2 regions of the Streptomyces sp. NPDC012935 genome follow, and region 2 is predicted to be linked to the other one. Evidence: riboswitches for the same ligand, from Rfam matches in the RefSeq annotation. Region 2 holds a riboswitch; the other holds the start of a gene.
The links. Region 2 has a riboswitch for glycine ahead of gcvP (aminomethyl-transferring glycine dehydrogenase). Riboswitches for the same ligand answer to the same signal wherever they lie in the genome.
Positions count from the first base shown of each region.

Region 1 (7,240 bases), on a different contig from region 2:
CCCCGACACCGGCCGCCGCCCGCGCCACCGTCGCCCCGGCGCCGCAGACAGCGCCGTACCCGCACCCTGTCGCCGAGCACCACGCGGAGGCACACACCGAGTCGTACGAGCATCCTCGCCGGGAGCCGTACGCCGAGCCACGCCCGCAGCCGTACACCGGGCCTCGCCCGGAGCCGTACGCCGAGCCTCGCCCGCAGCCGTACGCCGAGCCACGCTCGGAGCCGTACGCCGAGCCGTACGCCGAGCCCTCTCCGGAGCCGTACGGAAGACCGTATGCGAGCCCGGCACTCGCACCCTCCCCGGCGTCAGCACCCTCTGCCCTGCGCCGGGACCTGCGCGAGTACCGCCGCGGGGACGGGAGTCGGCGCAGCATCCTGATGGCGGACCTGCGCATGCGGCCCGACGAGGTGCTCCTCGGTGAGCTGCGCTCCGGCGAACTGCCGCGGGACTCGGTGGAACTGCTGCTGAACGAGTTGGGCAGGCCGGACCGTGCCAACGTGCGTCACCCGGACCTGCGACACGAGCTGTGCGCCGAGGTGCTGCGCAAGGACCTGTACTTCACCCCGCAGACGGCCAACGGGGAACACCCGTCGAGGAAGGCCATGATCGATCTCTCGGCCGACCTCTTCACGTGGGCCGTCGCCCCGCTCACCCGCGACGAACGCTATCTGCGCGACCTGCAGGAACTGCTCTACCGCATGAGCCGCGACCCCCACCCCACCACCGGCAACTGGCTCCGGCAGAGCATCATCGAACCGGCGAACGGCAAGATCCCCGACCTGCCGCCGGTGCTGTGGAGGCAGCTCCTGCGCGATGCCATGAGCCGCAACGAGGGGCTGCCGCCCGCACCCGCCCTGCCCCGCCCCACGACGGTGCCCCTGGCGCCAGCGGCACCCGCGCAGCCGTCCGCCTTCAGACCGCAGCCGCCCACCGCCATGGCACGCGTCTCCGACCTGATGAACAACCCGGGCTGCTTCATCACAACCAGCCTCGTCGTGATCGCCGTACTCCTGGGAGTCGCCCTGATGCTCTTCGTCTAGCCCTCGGTCAGCGTGGATCAGCACTCGATGATGTTGACCGCCAGCCCGCCCCGGGCCGTCTCCTTGTACTTCACGGACATGTCGGCGCCCGTGTCCTTCATGGTCTTGATGACCTTGTCCAGGGACACCTTGTGCGAGCCGTCCCCGCGCATGGCCATCCGCGCCGCCGTGACCGCCTTCACGGCGGCCATGCCGTTGCGCTCGATGCACGGGATCTGGACGAGGCCGCCGACCGGGTCGCAGGTCAGGCCGAGGTTGTGCTCCATGCCGATCTCGGCGGCGTTCTCGACCTGCTCCGGGGAACCGCCGAGCACCTCCGCCAGCGCGCCCGCCGCCATCGAGCAGGCCGAGCCGACCTCGCCCTGGCAGCCGACCTCGGCGCCGGAGATGGACGCGTTCTCCTTGAAGAGCATGCCGATCGCGCCGGCGGCCAGCATGAAGCGGACCACGCCCTCCTCGTCCGCGCCGGGCACGAAGTTGATGTAGTAGTGCAGGACGGCGGGGATGATGCCGGCCGCGCCGTTCGTCGGGGCGGTCACGACGCGGCCACCCGCCGCGTTCTCCTCGTTCACGGCCATCGCGTAGAGAGTGATCCACTCCATGGCGAGCGCCTTGGGGTCGCCCTCGGAGCGCAGCTTGCGGGCCGTGTTCGCGGCACGGCGGCGCACCTTCAGGCCGCCCGGCAGGATGCCCTCACGCGACATCCCCCGCGACACGCACTCCCGCATCACCTGCCAGATCTCCAGCAGGCCCGCGCGGATCTCCTCCTCCGTGCGCCAGGCCCGCTCGTTCTCCAGCATCAGCGCGGAGATCGACAGACCCGTCTCCTGTGTCAGGCGCAGCAGCTCGTCGCCCGTACGGAAGGGGTACTTCAGGACCGTGTCGTCCAGCTTGATCCGGTCCGCGCCGACCGCCTCCTCGTCGACGACGAAGCCGCCGCCCACCGAGTAGTAGGTCTTGGAGAGCAGCTCCCCGCCGGACGCGTCGTACGCCCACAGCGTCATGCCGTTCGCGTGGTAGGGCAGTGCCTTGCGGCGGTGCAGGATCAGGTCCTCGTCGAAGGAGAACGGGATGTCGCGCTCACCGAGCAGCCGCAGCCGGCCCTCACTCTTGATCGCCTCCACCCGCTCGTCGGCGCTCTCCACGTCCACCGTGCGCGGCGAGGCGTCCTCCAGGCCGAGCAGCACCGCCTTCGGGGTGCCGTGTCCGTGGCCGGTCGCGCCCAGGGAGCCGTACAGCTCGCACCGCAGGGACGCGACGGAGTCCACCAGACCCTCGTTGCGCAGACGGCGTGCGAACATGCGTGCCGCGCGCATCGGGCCGACCGTGTGGGAGCTGGACGGGCCGATGCCGATCGAGAACAGGTCGAAGACCGAGATGGCCACGGGGGACTCCTCAATACGGGGTGGAACAGGGGCGTGGGGTGTCCCGCTCACCTACGAGTGTGCGGGACACCCCACAGAAAGGAACTACTTGTTCAGACCGGGGTACAGCGGGTGCTTGTCCGCGAGCGCCCTGACCCGGGCCTTCAGCGCGTCCGCGTCGTAGGACGGCTTCAGCGCCGCGGCGATGACGTCCGCGACCTCGGCGAAGTCCTCGGCCGTGAAACCGCGGGTCGCCAGCGCCGGCGTGCCGATCCGCAGACCCGAGGTCACCATCGGCGGGCGCGGGTCGTTCGGGACGGCGTTGCGGTTGACCGTGATGCCGACCTCGTGGAGGCGGTCCTCGGCCTGCTGGCCGTCCAGCTCCGACTCACGCAGATCCACGAGGATCAGGTGCACGTCGGTGCCGCCGGACAGCACGTTCACACCGGCCTCGCGGGCGTCGGCGGCGGTCAGACGGTCGGCGAGAATCCGCGCGCCCTCGACCGTACGGCGCTGGCGCTCCTTGAAGTCCTCGCTCGCGGCGACCTTGAAGGAGACCGCCTTGGCCGCGATCACGTGCTCCAGGGGACCGCCCTGGAAGCCCGGGAAGACGGACGAGTTCAGCTTCTTCGCGAAGTCCTTCTTCGCCAGGATGATGCCGCCGCGCGGGCCGCCGAGCGTCTTGTGCGTGGTGGAGGTGACCACGTCCGCGTGCTCGACCGGGTTCGGGTGCAGGCCCGCCGCGACCAGACCGGCGAAGTGCGCCATGTCGACCCACAGGTACGCCTCGACCTCGTCGGCGATCCGGCGGAACTCGGCGAAGTCCAGCTTGCGCGGGTACGCCGACCAGCCGGCGATGATCACCTTCGGGCGGTGCTCCTTGGCGAGCCGCTCGACCTCGGCCATGTCGACCAGGCCGGTCTCGGTGTCCACGTGGTACGGGACCACCTTGAACTGCTTGCCGGAGAAGTTCAGCCGCATCCCGTGCGTGAGGTGGCCGCCGTGGGCCAGGTCCAGGCCCAGGATGGTGTCGCCGGGCTGGGCCAGCGCGAACAGGGCGGCCTGGTTGGCGGAGGCGCCCGAGTGCGGCTGGACGTTGGCGTACTCGGCGCCGAACAGCTCCTTGACCCGGTCGATGGCGATCTGCTCGGCGACGTCGACGTGCTCGCAGCCGCCGTAGTAGCGGCGGCCCGGGTAGCCCTCGGCGTACTTGTTCGTGGCGACCGAGCCCTGCGCCTCCATGACCGCGACCGGCGCGAAGTTCTCGGAGGCGATCATCTCCAGGGTGGACTGCTGGCGCTCCAGCTCGGCGTCGAGCGCGGCGGCGATCGCCGGGTCGAGCTCGTGCAGGGGCGTGTTCAGAAGCGACTTGTCAGACATAAGGGGGTGTAACTCCTCAGCCGGCGGTGTGGGCGACGTACTCGTCGGCGGAGAGCAGGTCGGCCGGCTCCTCCGTGATGCGCACCTTGAACAGCCAGCCGCCCTCGAAGGGGGCCGAGTTCACGAGCGCCGGGTCGTTCACCACGTCCTCGTTGATCTCGGTGATCTCACCGGTGACCGGGGAGTACAGGTCCGACACGGACTTGGTCGACTCCAGCTCGCCGCAGGTGTCACCCGCGGTCACGGTCGAGCCGACCTCGGGGAGCTGGGCGTAGACGACATCGCCGAGCGCGTTGGCCGCGAACTCGGTGATGCCGACCGTCGAGACGCCGTCCTCGGCGGTCGACAGCCACTCGTGCTCCTTGCTGTAGCGCAGCTGCTGGGGGTTGCTCATGGCCTGAATTCTCCTGTACGCGCGGGAGTGGTGATGAAGGGGGACTGCTGGAAACGTGCGTGAGCAGCACAAATGTGCGCAGGCTCACGCATGGGCCGCTGCCAGTCTCTACTTCTGGAGCTACTTCTGCCGCTTGTAGAAGGGCAGCGCCACGACCTCGTACGGCTCGTGGCTGCCGCGGATGTCCACGCCGACCCCGGCCGTGCCCGGCGCGGAGTGCGCGGCGTCGACGTACGCCATCGCGATGGGCTTGCCCAGCGTGGGGGAGGGCGCACCGGAGGTGACCTCGCCGATGACCTCGCCGCCGGCGACGACCGGGTACCCGGCGCGCGGGACGCGACGCCCCTCGGCGATCAGGCCGACCAGGACGCGCGGCGGGTTCTGCGAGGCACGCTCGGCGGCCTCGGCGAGGGCCTCGCGTCCCACGAAGTCGCCCTCCTTCTCGAACTTCACCACCCGGCCGAGCCCGGCGTCGAACGGCGTGAGAGACGTCGACAGCTCGTGGCCGTACAGCGGCATGCCCGCCTCGAGCCGCAGCGTGTCCCGGCAGGACAGACCGCACGGGATCAGGCCGACGCCCTCGCCCGCCTTGGTCAGCGCCTGCCACACCTCGACGGCGTGCTCCGGCTTCAGGAACAGCTCGAAGCCGTCCTCGCCCGTGTAGCCGGTGCGCGCGATGAGGGCGGGGACACCGGCGACGGTGCCGGGCAGACCGGCGTAGTACTTCAGGCCGTCCAGGTCGGCGTCCGTGAGCGACTTGAGGATGCCGGGGGACTGCGGGCCCTGCACGGCGAGCAGGGCGTACGCGTCGCGGTCGTCACGGACCTCGGCGTCGAAGCCGGCGGCCCGCTCGGTCAGCGCGTCCAGCACGACCTGGGCGTTTGAGGCGTTGGCGACGACCATGTACTCGGTCTCGGCGAGCCGGTAGACGATCAGGTCGTCCAGGATGCCGCCGTCGGCCCGGCAGATCATGGTGTAGCGGGCGCGGCCGACGCCGACGGAGGCGATGTTGCCGACCAGGGCGTGGTTCAGGAGGGCCGCCGCGGCGGGGCCGGTGACGGTGATCTCGCCCATGTGGGAGAGGTCGAAGAGGCCGGCCCGGGTGCGCACGGCGTTGTGCTCGTCGCGCTCGGAGCCGTAGCGCAGGGGCATGTCCCAGCCGGCGAAGTCGGTCATCGTCGCACCGAGCGAGCGATGCAGGGCATCGAGCGCGGTGTGACGGAGTTCTTCTGTACTGCTCATCGGACGGTCTTCTCCCAAGGCATGACGGGCGAGGTCGTTCCTCCCCATCTGTCATCGGAACCTGAGAGGTTCGCCATGACCGGCTCCGGGCCAGGTCACGGCTTGCACCTTGGGTGGAGCCCAGGCCTCTTCTCGGCGAAAAGGGGGACTCGCTTTTCAGATGTGCCTCGCCCGCGCGGTAACGGGGCCTGAGAGATTCAAGGGAGGGACTTGCTCCTTCGGCGCCCCAGCGATGCACTGCTGGGAACTCTCCCGCGCGGATTCGAACGGCCGGTATGCAGTTGGCGCGGACATCATTGCACGCCCGGCCCGTCTTCGGCAGGCCACGTCTGTAACGGGGTTGTGGCAGGAAGTGAACGAAAATGCGGGAGATCATCCATTACCTTCTCTTTACGCTCAGTGGGGATGGGGAATCCTGAACCGGAGGAGGACGATGACGGTGAAGCGCACCACGGCGTACGCCACGACGTCGGGCATGGCGCTGCCCAAGCAGCCCGCGGCCCCGGCCGTCGAGGCCCCGGGCACGCGCGTCGCACCGGTGGTCCGTGACCTCCGCGAGCGCTCCGGCCACAGCCCGCACGCGCTGCTCTTCGGCCCCGAGGACCTCGTCGTGATCACGGGGCTGCCCGGCAGCGGCAAGTCCACCCTGATGCGGCGGACCGTGAAGGGCGCCCGCATCGACTCCCAGGACACCCGGGACCGCTGGGACGCCCGGATGCCCGGCTTCCTGCCCTACGCCGTCTACCGCCCCCTGGTCCGCCTCGCGCACTACGCCGGCCTGCGCCGCGCCGTGCGCTCCGGCGAGGGCGTCGTGGTGCACGACTGCGGTACGCAGGCCTGGGTGCGCGGCTGGCTGGCCCGCGAGGCCCGCCGCCGCGGCGGCACCCTGCACCTGCTGCTGCTCGACGTCGACCCGGACACGGCCCTCGAGGGCCAGCGCGAGCGTGGCCGGGGCGTCTCGCGGTACGCCTTCGTGCGCCACCGCAGGGCCGCGGCCCACCTGCTGCGCTCCGTGGAGAAGGGCCACCTGCCCCCGGGATGCGGCTCGGCGGTGCTGATCGACCGGGATGCGGCGGGCGTGCTGCGCCGGATCGGGTTCACGGGCTGACCGGCCGAGGGCCGGTCCGGGACGGCCACCCGCTAGCCTTTTGAGCCACAGCAGCGGTTCACAGCAGGCGGTTGAGAAGTAGATGGACTTCCCGGCGGAACTCCCCGCGGACTTCCCGGCAGGGGCACACCACCACTCCCACGGCGGTTGGCCCGGCAACGAACTGGAGGAGGTGCTCTCGGCCTCCCTCGGCCTCCCCTCGGCCGGCGGCCGGATCATCGAGGTGCTCGGGCGCAGCTTCGTCTGGGTGCCCCTGCCCAGCGGCGGCGGCCCGGACAGCGGACCGCTGGATCTGCCGACGGTGGAGATCGAGGGCCAGGCGTACGTGCCGGTCTTCAGCTCCGAGGAACAGTTCCGCCAGGTGGTCGGCTCCCACATGTCGTTCACCATCGCCCCCGCGGTGGAGTTCGCCCGCGGTCTGCCGCCGCAGGTGGGCATCGCCGTCAACCCCGACGGCGTGGTCGGCGTCCCGCTGCCCCCGGCGGCGGTGGCCGAGCTCTGCCGCGTGGGCCGCACCCCCCTGGACGGCCTCACCTCCGGGGGTCGCGTCAAGCTCTACGAGCCCGACTGGCAGGACGACCCGATCGACTTCCTCGCGGTGGCCTCCGCCGAGTTCGCCGAAACCGGCGTGGTCACCACGGCCCGCCGCTGCCTCGCGTCGATCGAGACGGCCACCCCGGTGATGTTCATCGGCGTGGAACTCGCCCTCTGG
Region 1 is NZ_JBIBBC010000007.1:53,742-60,981, forward strand. Features, by position in the region: gene ACFY5C_RS18720 (hypothetical protein) at 1-1,040, shown strand, start outside; gene ACFY5C_RS18725 (L-serine ammonia-lyase) at 1,058-2,425, opposite strand; gene glyA (serine hydroxymethyltransferase) at 2,510-3,784, opposite strand; gene gcvH (glycine cleavage system protein GcvH) at 3,801-4,178, opposite strand; gene gcvT (glycine cleavage system aminomethyltransferase GcvT) at 4,299-5,420, opposite strand; glycine riboswitch at 5,587-5,685, opposite strand; gene ACFY5C_RS18745 (AAA family ATPase) at 5,854-6,528, shown strand; gene ACFY5C_RS18750 (enhanced serine sensitivity protein SseB) at 6,611-7,240, shown strand, end outside.
Region 1: another riboswitch for glycine. It lies ahead of gcvT (glycine cleavage system aminomethyltransferase GcvT); the one in region 2 lies ahead of gcvP (aminomethyl-transferring glycine dehydrogenase).

Region 2 (7,240 bases):
GGCGACGGTACGGCTGGGGGTGCCCCCGGACGCAGTCTCGGGGCGAGCGGCCCGTACCCGCTTCACAGCAGCCCGCTTCAGGGCAGCGCGGCCGATCACGCTCCGCAGCGACCGACGGCCGTGCCGAGCAGCGGCGGAGGGGCGGCGTCCATGGCGACCGAGCAGATCGGCTATCGAGGTCCGACGGCCTGTGCTGCCGCGGGCATCACATACCGGCAACTGGACTACTGGGCGCGCACCGGCCTTGTCGAGCCCAGCGTGCGGCCCGCTCACGGGTCGGGGACGCAGCGGCTCTACAGCTTCCGGGACGTCGTCGTCCTGAAGATCGTCAAGCGGTTCCTGGACACCGGGGTGTCTCTGCAGAACATCCGTACCGCAGTGCAGCATCTTCGGGAGCGGGGCTTTCGGGATCTGGAGCGCCTGACGCTGATGAGCGACGGTGCGACGGTCTACGAGTGCAGTTCCCCGGACGAGGTGCACGCGCTGCTGCAGGGTGGGCAGGGGGTTTTCGGGATCGCCGTGGGCGTGGTGTGGCGGGACGTCGAGAGTGCCTTGTCGCAGTTGCACGGGGAGCGGATCGACACCGGGGAGACGCTGGTCGGGCACAACCCGGCGGACGAGCTGGCGCGGCGCCGCAACCGGGCGGTCTGAGCAGTCTTCGCCGGCGCACCTGCGTCCTGGTGCGGCGGGTGTGCCGGTTGGGGTGCGATAGGTCGGCCCGGGCGCCGTATCAGCCGGTTGCAGCAGGGCATTGTCAGTGGCGTGAGGCAGCATCGGAGATGTGAGGAACGCGCCTACGATCCTGCATCTCGACATGGATGCCTTCTACGCCTCGGTGGAGCAGGCATCCAAGCCGAGCCTGCGTGGGAAAGCCGTGGTCGTGGGCGGGCTCGGGCCGCGGGGAGTCGTCGCCACCGCGTCCTATGAGGCCCGGGTGTTCGGGGTGCACTCGGCGATGCCCATGGGGCAGGCGCGTCGGCTGGCGCCCAATGCCGCGTATCTCGTGCCGCGCTTCGGGATCTACCGCGACATCAGCGAGCAGGTGATGGGTCTGCTGCGGGAGCTGTCGCCGCTGGTGGAGCCGCTGAGCCTGGACGAGGCGTTCGTGGACCTGGAGGCCGGTGGAGCGGCCTGGGACGAGGCGTCCGCACGGCTGGTGGGGGTGAGGCTGCGGGCCGACATACGAGCCGCCACAGGGCTCGCGGGCTCGGTGGGCCTGGCGGCGTCCAAGATGCTGGCGAAGATCGCCTCGGAGGAGGCCAAGCCTGACGGGCTGGTGGTGATCGAGCCGGGGACGGAGCGGGCGTTGCTCGCGCCGATGTCGGTGCGGACCTTGCCGGGGGTGGGGCCGGCGACCGGGGACCATCTGCGGCGGGCCGGGATCCACACGGTCGAAGAGATCGCCGAGGCGGGCGAGGACGAACTCGTACGGCTGCTGGGCAAGGCTCATGGCCATGCCCTGTACGCCATGGCGCTCGCCCACGACGAGCGGCCCGTGGTGGCCGAGCGGGAGGCCAAGTCGGTGTCGGTCGAGGACACGTACGACGTGGACATTCACGACCGGGTCCGGGTGGGTCTGGAGGTGCAGCGGCTGGCCGATCGTTGTGTGCGGCGGTTGCGGGGGGCCGGGTTGTCCGGACGGACCATCGTGCTGAAGGTTCGCCGGTACGACTTCTCGACCCTGACCCGGTCCGAGACGTTGCGTGGGCCGACGGATGATCCGGGTGTGGTGCGGGAGGCAGCGCTGCGGCTGCTGGATTCCGTGGACACGACGGGTGGGGTGCGGCTGCTGGGGGTCGGGGTCAGTGGGCTCGCCGACTACACGCAGGAGGACCTGTTCGCGCAGGTGGCGGGGGAGCGGGTGGAGCACGGCGAGGAGGGCGACCACGAGGAGCCACTGGCGGAGCGGGAGGCTGCGCTGCCAGTCGAGCGGCGGTGGGTTGCTGGGCACGATGTGCGGCATGTCGAGTACGGGCACGGGTGGGTGCAGGGGAGCGGCCTGGGGCGCGTGACTGTGCGGTTCGAGACGCCTGAGTCGTCGGGGCCGGGGCGGGTGCGGACGTTTCGGGTTGACGATCCGGGGTTGGAGGCGGCGGATCCGTTGCCGTTGGTACGGGGGAGACGTGGGGTGTCAGGGGGCGATGCAGGAGACAGGGGAACTGAGGTTGGTGGGGTTGTAGGGGCGGAGGCCGCTCTGCGGGGGCCGGAACGGGAGCGGGGTGGCGGGGCCGCCGGGGAGGCGCCGCCCGTGGTGCCTGGGTAGGACGTGGGCGCCGGCGGAACCGGATGTGGGGGAGGGCTTGGGCGGTTGGCCTCGGGGTTGCTGTGCGGGGTGGGTCCCTTGCTCGCGCTGCTCGCGCTTGCGAGGTGCCGCTGCGCCCACCAGTGCCGCCCCAGCGGCAGGACTGGCCGCAGCTGGGTGGGATTGGCTGTCGGGCTGAGGGCGTCTGCGTGGGTGGCTGCGCGGGGCTGGTGGGCGGTTGCCCGGTAGGAGGTGCCCCAGCCCTGGCGCCGGACCGTGTCCGCCGCCCTGGCGCCGGACCGTGTCCGCCGCCCTGGCGCCGGAGCGTGTCCGCGCGCTTCCCTGGACGTCACAGACCCGGGCGGCCGGCCGCAGATGCTGGGGGGAGCTGCCGGTCTGGGGCGCCTCGGAGGGGCCACTGCCTCCAGCCCGGGGGCGGCAGGGTGAGGTGAGGGGCGCCCTACTGGGGGCCACTGTCCTCGGCTCGGTGGCGAGGAGAAGCGGCTGACAGGTGGCGGCGCCCCGGCGGGTGGCTGCGCGTGGGTGGGTAGGCGGCTGCTGTGCGGGCGTCGCCTGGCCGTCGAGGTGGTAAGGGCCGGTTGCCGAGTGTCGTTTCGTGGACGAGCCCCCCGGGCGCCTCGCTGTCGTCCCTGGCCATCGAGCCGTACGGGGCTGTGGGTGGTGCTGGAGCGGCCTCCTGGCCGGGGGTGTGCGTGCCCGGCGTCGGCCCGCCGGCTCCGGGCTCGGTGCGGCTGCGCAGGGCGGGTCGCCCGCGCGCCGGCGGGCGCAGCTGTGTCGTGGGTGTCGTGTCGGGCTTGCGGCTGACTGTTGCTGCGGGTGTCCGGGTTCAGGGGTGGTGGTGGGGTGTTCGGGGACCGTTGTCGTCAGGGGTTTCCGTGGTTGCCAGGTTGCCGAAGTCCCGGTCGGGGGGTGGGGGAGGGCCTGTTACGTCGAGGCCGTAGTGGTGGTAGAGCTGGAGTTCCTGTTCAGGGGAGAGGTGGCGGCCCACGCCGAAGTCGGGGGCGTCCTTGATGAGGGCGCGGTCGAAGGGGACGTGGAGGTTGCCCTCGACGAGATCGCTGGGCTCAAGGGGGACGAACGCGTCCCTGGAGAAGAGGCCGGTGCGTATCGCCGCCCATTCCGGCACTCCGGTGGCGTCATCGAGGTAGACCTCGTCAATGGTGCCGATCTTGGTGCCGTTGCGGTCGAAGGCCTTGCGGCCGATCAGATTGCGCGGATCGATGTCGGTCTGCACGGGCCCTCCACTGGTCGCAACTCATCCGTAAGCACTACGAAAAGGCACAATGGTGAGCCCGGCCACTCGAAGGACCGTGCGTTGACCCCGCTGGTAGGCTGGCTAGCGGCTGCTGACCCCGTGCGGGAGAGTCCTCCGGGAACCATCCGGAGGCGCCGAAGGAGCAAATCCTCCCCGGAATCTCTCAGGCACACGTACCGCACGGACGAGGTCACTCTGGAAAGCAGGGCGGGTGTCGATGGCCTCCGCTCTCACCGACGGTGAAAACCGGGCACCTTGTGGTGACCCGGTGAAGCTCTCAGGTTGAGATGACAGAGGGGGAGGCCGTCCGGGTACCCGTGCCGTGGTGCCCCTCGAAGGTCGTGTCAGACCAGGAGGCCTCCGCAATGACCGCCCATCGCATTCCGCTCTCCGAGCTCGAGCAGGGTATTCCTTTCGAGCAGCGTCATATCGGCCCTGATCATGAGGCTCGGGCCAAGATGCTCGCCCAGGTCGGGTACGGCTCGCTCGACGAGCTCACCGCCGCCGCGGTGCCGGATGTGATCAAGAACGCCGACTCCCTCGAACTGCCGGGGGCGCGTACCGAGGCTGAGGTGCTCGCCGAGCTGCGGTCGCTCGCCGATCGCAACCAGGTACTGGACTCGATGATCGGGCTCGGGTACTACGGGACCTTCACGCCGCCGGTCATCCTGCGCAATGTCATGGAGAACCCGGCTTGGTACACGGCTTACACGCCGTACCAGCCCGAGATCTCGCAGGGGCGGCTCGAGGCCCTGCTGAACTTCCAGACCATGGTCGCCGACCTCACCGGGCTGCCGACCTCCGGTGCCTCGCTGCTGGACGAGGGGACCGCTGCGGCCGAGGCCATGGCCCTGTCGCTGCGGATGGGCAAGAACAAGAAGGGGCTGTTCCTGGTCGACGCGGACGTGCTTCCGCAGACCATCGCCGTGATCGAGACCCGTGCCGAGCCCACCGGCGTGGAGGTCGTGGTCGCCGACCTAAGCGACGGCATTCCGGCCGAGGTCGCCGGGCGGGAGATCAACGGCGTGCTGCTCCAGTACCCGGGCGCCTCCGGCGTCGTACAGGACATCAAGCCCGTCATCGAGCAGGCCCATGAGCTCGGCGCCCTCGTCACCGTCGCCGCCGATCTGCTCGCGCTCACGCTGCTGAAGTCCCCCGGTGAGCTCGGGGCGGACATCGCGGTCGGGACGACGCAGCGGTTCGGTGTGCCGATGGGCTTCGGCGGGCCGCACGCCGGCTACATGGCCGTACACGAGAAGTTCGCGCGCAGCCTGCCCGGAAGGCTCGTGGGCGTGTCCGTGGACGTCGACGGGAACAGGGCGTACCGGCTGGCTCTCCAGACGCGTGAGCAGCACATTCGCCGCGAGAAGGCGACAAGCAACATCTGCACCGCTCAGGTGCTGCTCGCCGTGATGGCCGGCATGTACGCCGTGTACCACGGCCCCGACGGGCTGCGCGGTATCGCCCGGCGCACTCACCGGTACGCCGCCATTCTCGCCGCGGGCCTCACGGCCGGTGGGGTCGAGGTCGTGCACGGTTCCTACTTCGACACGCTGACCGTGCGGGTGCCCGCGAAGGCCGCCGAAGTTGTCGCCGCCGCCCGGCAGAACGGCGTCAACCTGCGCCTCGTCGACGCCGACCACGTGTCCCTCGCCTGTGACGAGACCACCACGCGGGCCCAACTGGGCGCCGTATGGACGGCGTTCGGGGTCGACGGTGACGTCGAGGCGCTGGATGAGGGGGCGGAGGACGCCCTTCCGGGCGGGCTGCTGCGCAGCGACGAGGTCCTCACGCACCCCGTCTTCCACCAGCATCGTTCCGAGACCGCGATGCTGCGCTACCTGCGCAGGCTCGCCGATCGCGACTACGCGCTCGACCGCGGCATGATCCCGCTGGGCTCCTGCACGATGAAGCTCAACGCGACGACCGAGATGGAGCCGGTCACCTGGCCGGAGTTCGGGCAGCTGCACCCCTTCGCGCCCGCCGAGCAGGCGCAGGGCTATCTGACGCTCATCCGTGAGCTGGAGGAACGTCTCGCCGAGGTCACCGGCTACGACAAGGTGTCGCTGCAGCCCAACGCCGGGTCGCAGGGTGAGCTGGCCGGGCTGCTCGCCGTACGCGGGTATCACCGGGCCAACGGGGACGAGCAGCGGACCGTCTGTCTGATCCCGTCGTCCGCCCATGGGACCAACGCCGCCAGTGCCGTCATGGCCGGTATGAAGGTCGTCGTCGTGAAGACCGCCGATGACGGTGAGATCGACGTCGAGGATCTGCGGGCGAAGATCGAGAAGCACCGGGACGAGTTGTCGGTGCTGATGATCACGTACCCGTCGACGCACGGCGTGTTCGAGGAGCACGTCGCCGACATCTGTGCGCAGGTGCACGAGGCCGGCGGGCAGGTGTACGTCGACGGCGCCAACCTCAACGCCCTTGTGGGGCTTGCCAAGCCAGGCCACTTCGGTGGCGATGTCTCGCATCTGAATCTGCACAAGACCTTCTGCATTCCGCACGGCGGTGGCGGTCCGGGCGTCGGGCCCGTCGGTGTACGTGCGCACCTGGCGCCGTATCTGCCGAACCACCCGCTGCAGCCCGCGGCCGGCCCGGAGACGGGCGTCGGCCCCATCTCGGCCGCGCCCTGGGGTTCCGCCGGGATCCTGCCGATCTCGTGGTCGTACGTACGCCTCATGGGCGGCGAGGGGCTCAAGCGGGCCACGCAGGTGGCGGTGCTGTCCGCCAACTACATCGCCAAGCGGCTGGAGCCGCACTACCCGGTGCTCTACACCGGGCCAGGCGGGCTCGTCGCGCACGAGTGCATCATCGATCTGCGGCCGCTGACCAAGGCGACCGGGGTGAGCGTCGACGACGTGGCCAAGCGGCTCATCGACTACGGCTTCCACGCGCCGACGATGTCGTTCCCGGTGGCCGGGACGCTGATGATCGAGCCGACCGAGTCCGAGGACCTGAACGAACTCGACCGGTTCTGCGAGACGATGATCGCCATTCGTGCGGAGATCGAGAAGGTCGGGTCGGGTGAGTGGCCCGCGGACGACAACCCGCTGCGGAACGCTCCGCACACCGCCGGTGCGCTGGGCGGTGAGTGGGAGCACGCGTACAGCCGTGAGGAGGCCGTGTTCCCGGCCGGGGTGTCGGCCGCCGACAAGTACTGGCCGCCGGTGCGCCGGATCGACCAGGCCTTCGGCGACCGGAACCTGGTGTGCTCCTGCCCGCCGATGGACGCGTACGAGGGCTGACGCACCGGCGTAGGTGATCGAGGGCTCCGCTCCGACCGTGTTCGGTCGGGCGGAGCCCTCGTGTGTCAGGGCGGTGCGTGGAGCCCTCGTGTGTCAGGGCGGCGGGGCACCCGCCCTGCCTCGCGTAGGCGGCCGGTGCCCTCCCGTTTCACGCGGTCGCAAGTGCCACCTCCGTCGCCTTGACCAGGGCTACGACGGGCATTCCGGGGGCCAGGGCAAGGTCGTTGGTGGCGTCCCTGGTGATGGCTGCCGTCAGCACGCCGCCCTTCACGGCGATTTTCACCGAGGCCATCGCGCCGCCCGTGGCGATACCGGTGACCGTGCCGGGGAGCTGGTTGCGGATGGACAGGCCGCTGATCGGTGCGGTGGAGAGGGAGATCTCCGTCGCTTTCACGAGGGCCGTCACGCCGGTTCCCTCGGCCAGGCCGAGGTCCTCGACGGCATCACGGGTGATCGCCGCGGTGAGGTCCT
Region 2 is NZ_JBIBBC010000010.1:282,002-289,241, reverse strand. Features, by position in the region: gene ACFY5C_RS24980 (MerR family transcriptional regulator) at 1-651, shown strand, start outside; gene ACFY5C_RS24975 (DNA polymerase IV) at 782-2,263, shown strand; gene ACFY5C_RS24970 (PRC-barrel domain-containing protein) at 3,090-3,497, opposite strand; glycine riboswitch at 3,611-3,707, shown strand; gene gcvP (aminomethyl-transferring glycine dehydrogenase) at 3,884-6,769, shown strand; gene ACFY5C_RS24960 (molybdopterin-binding protein) at 6,918-7,240, opposite strand, start outside.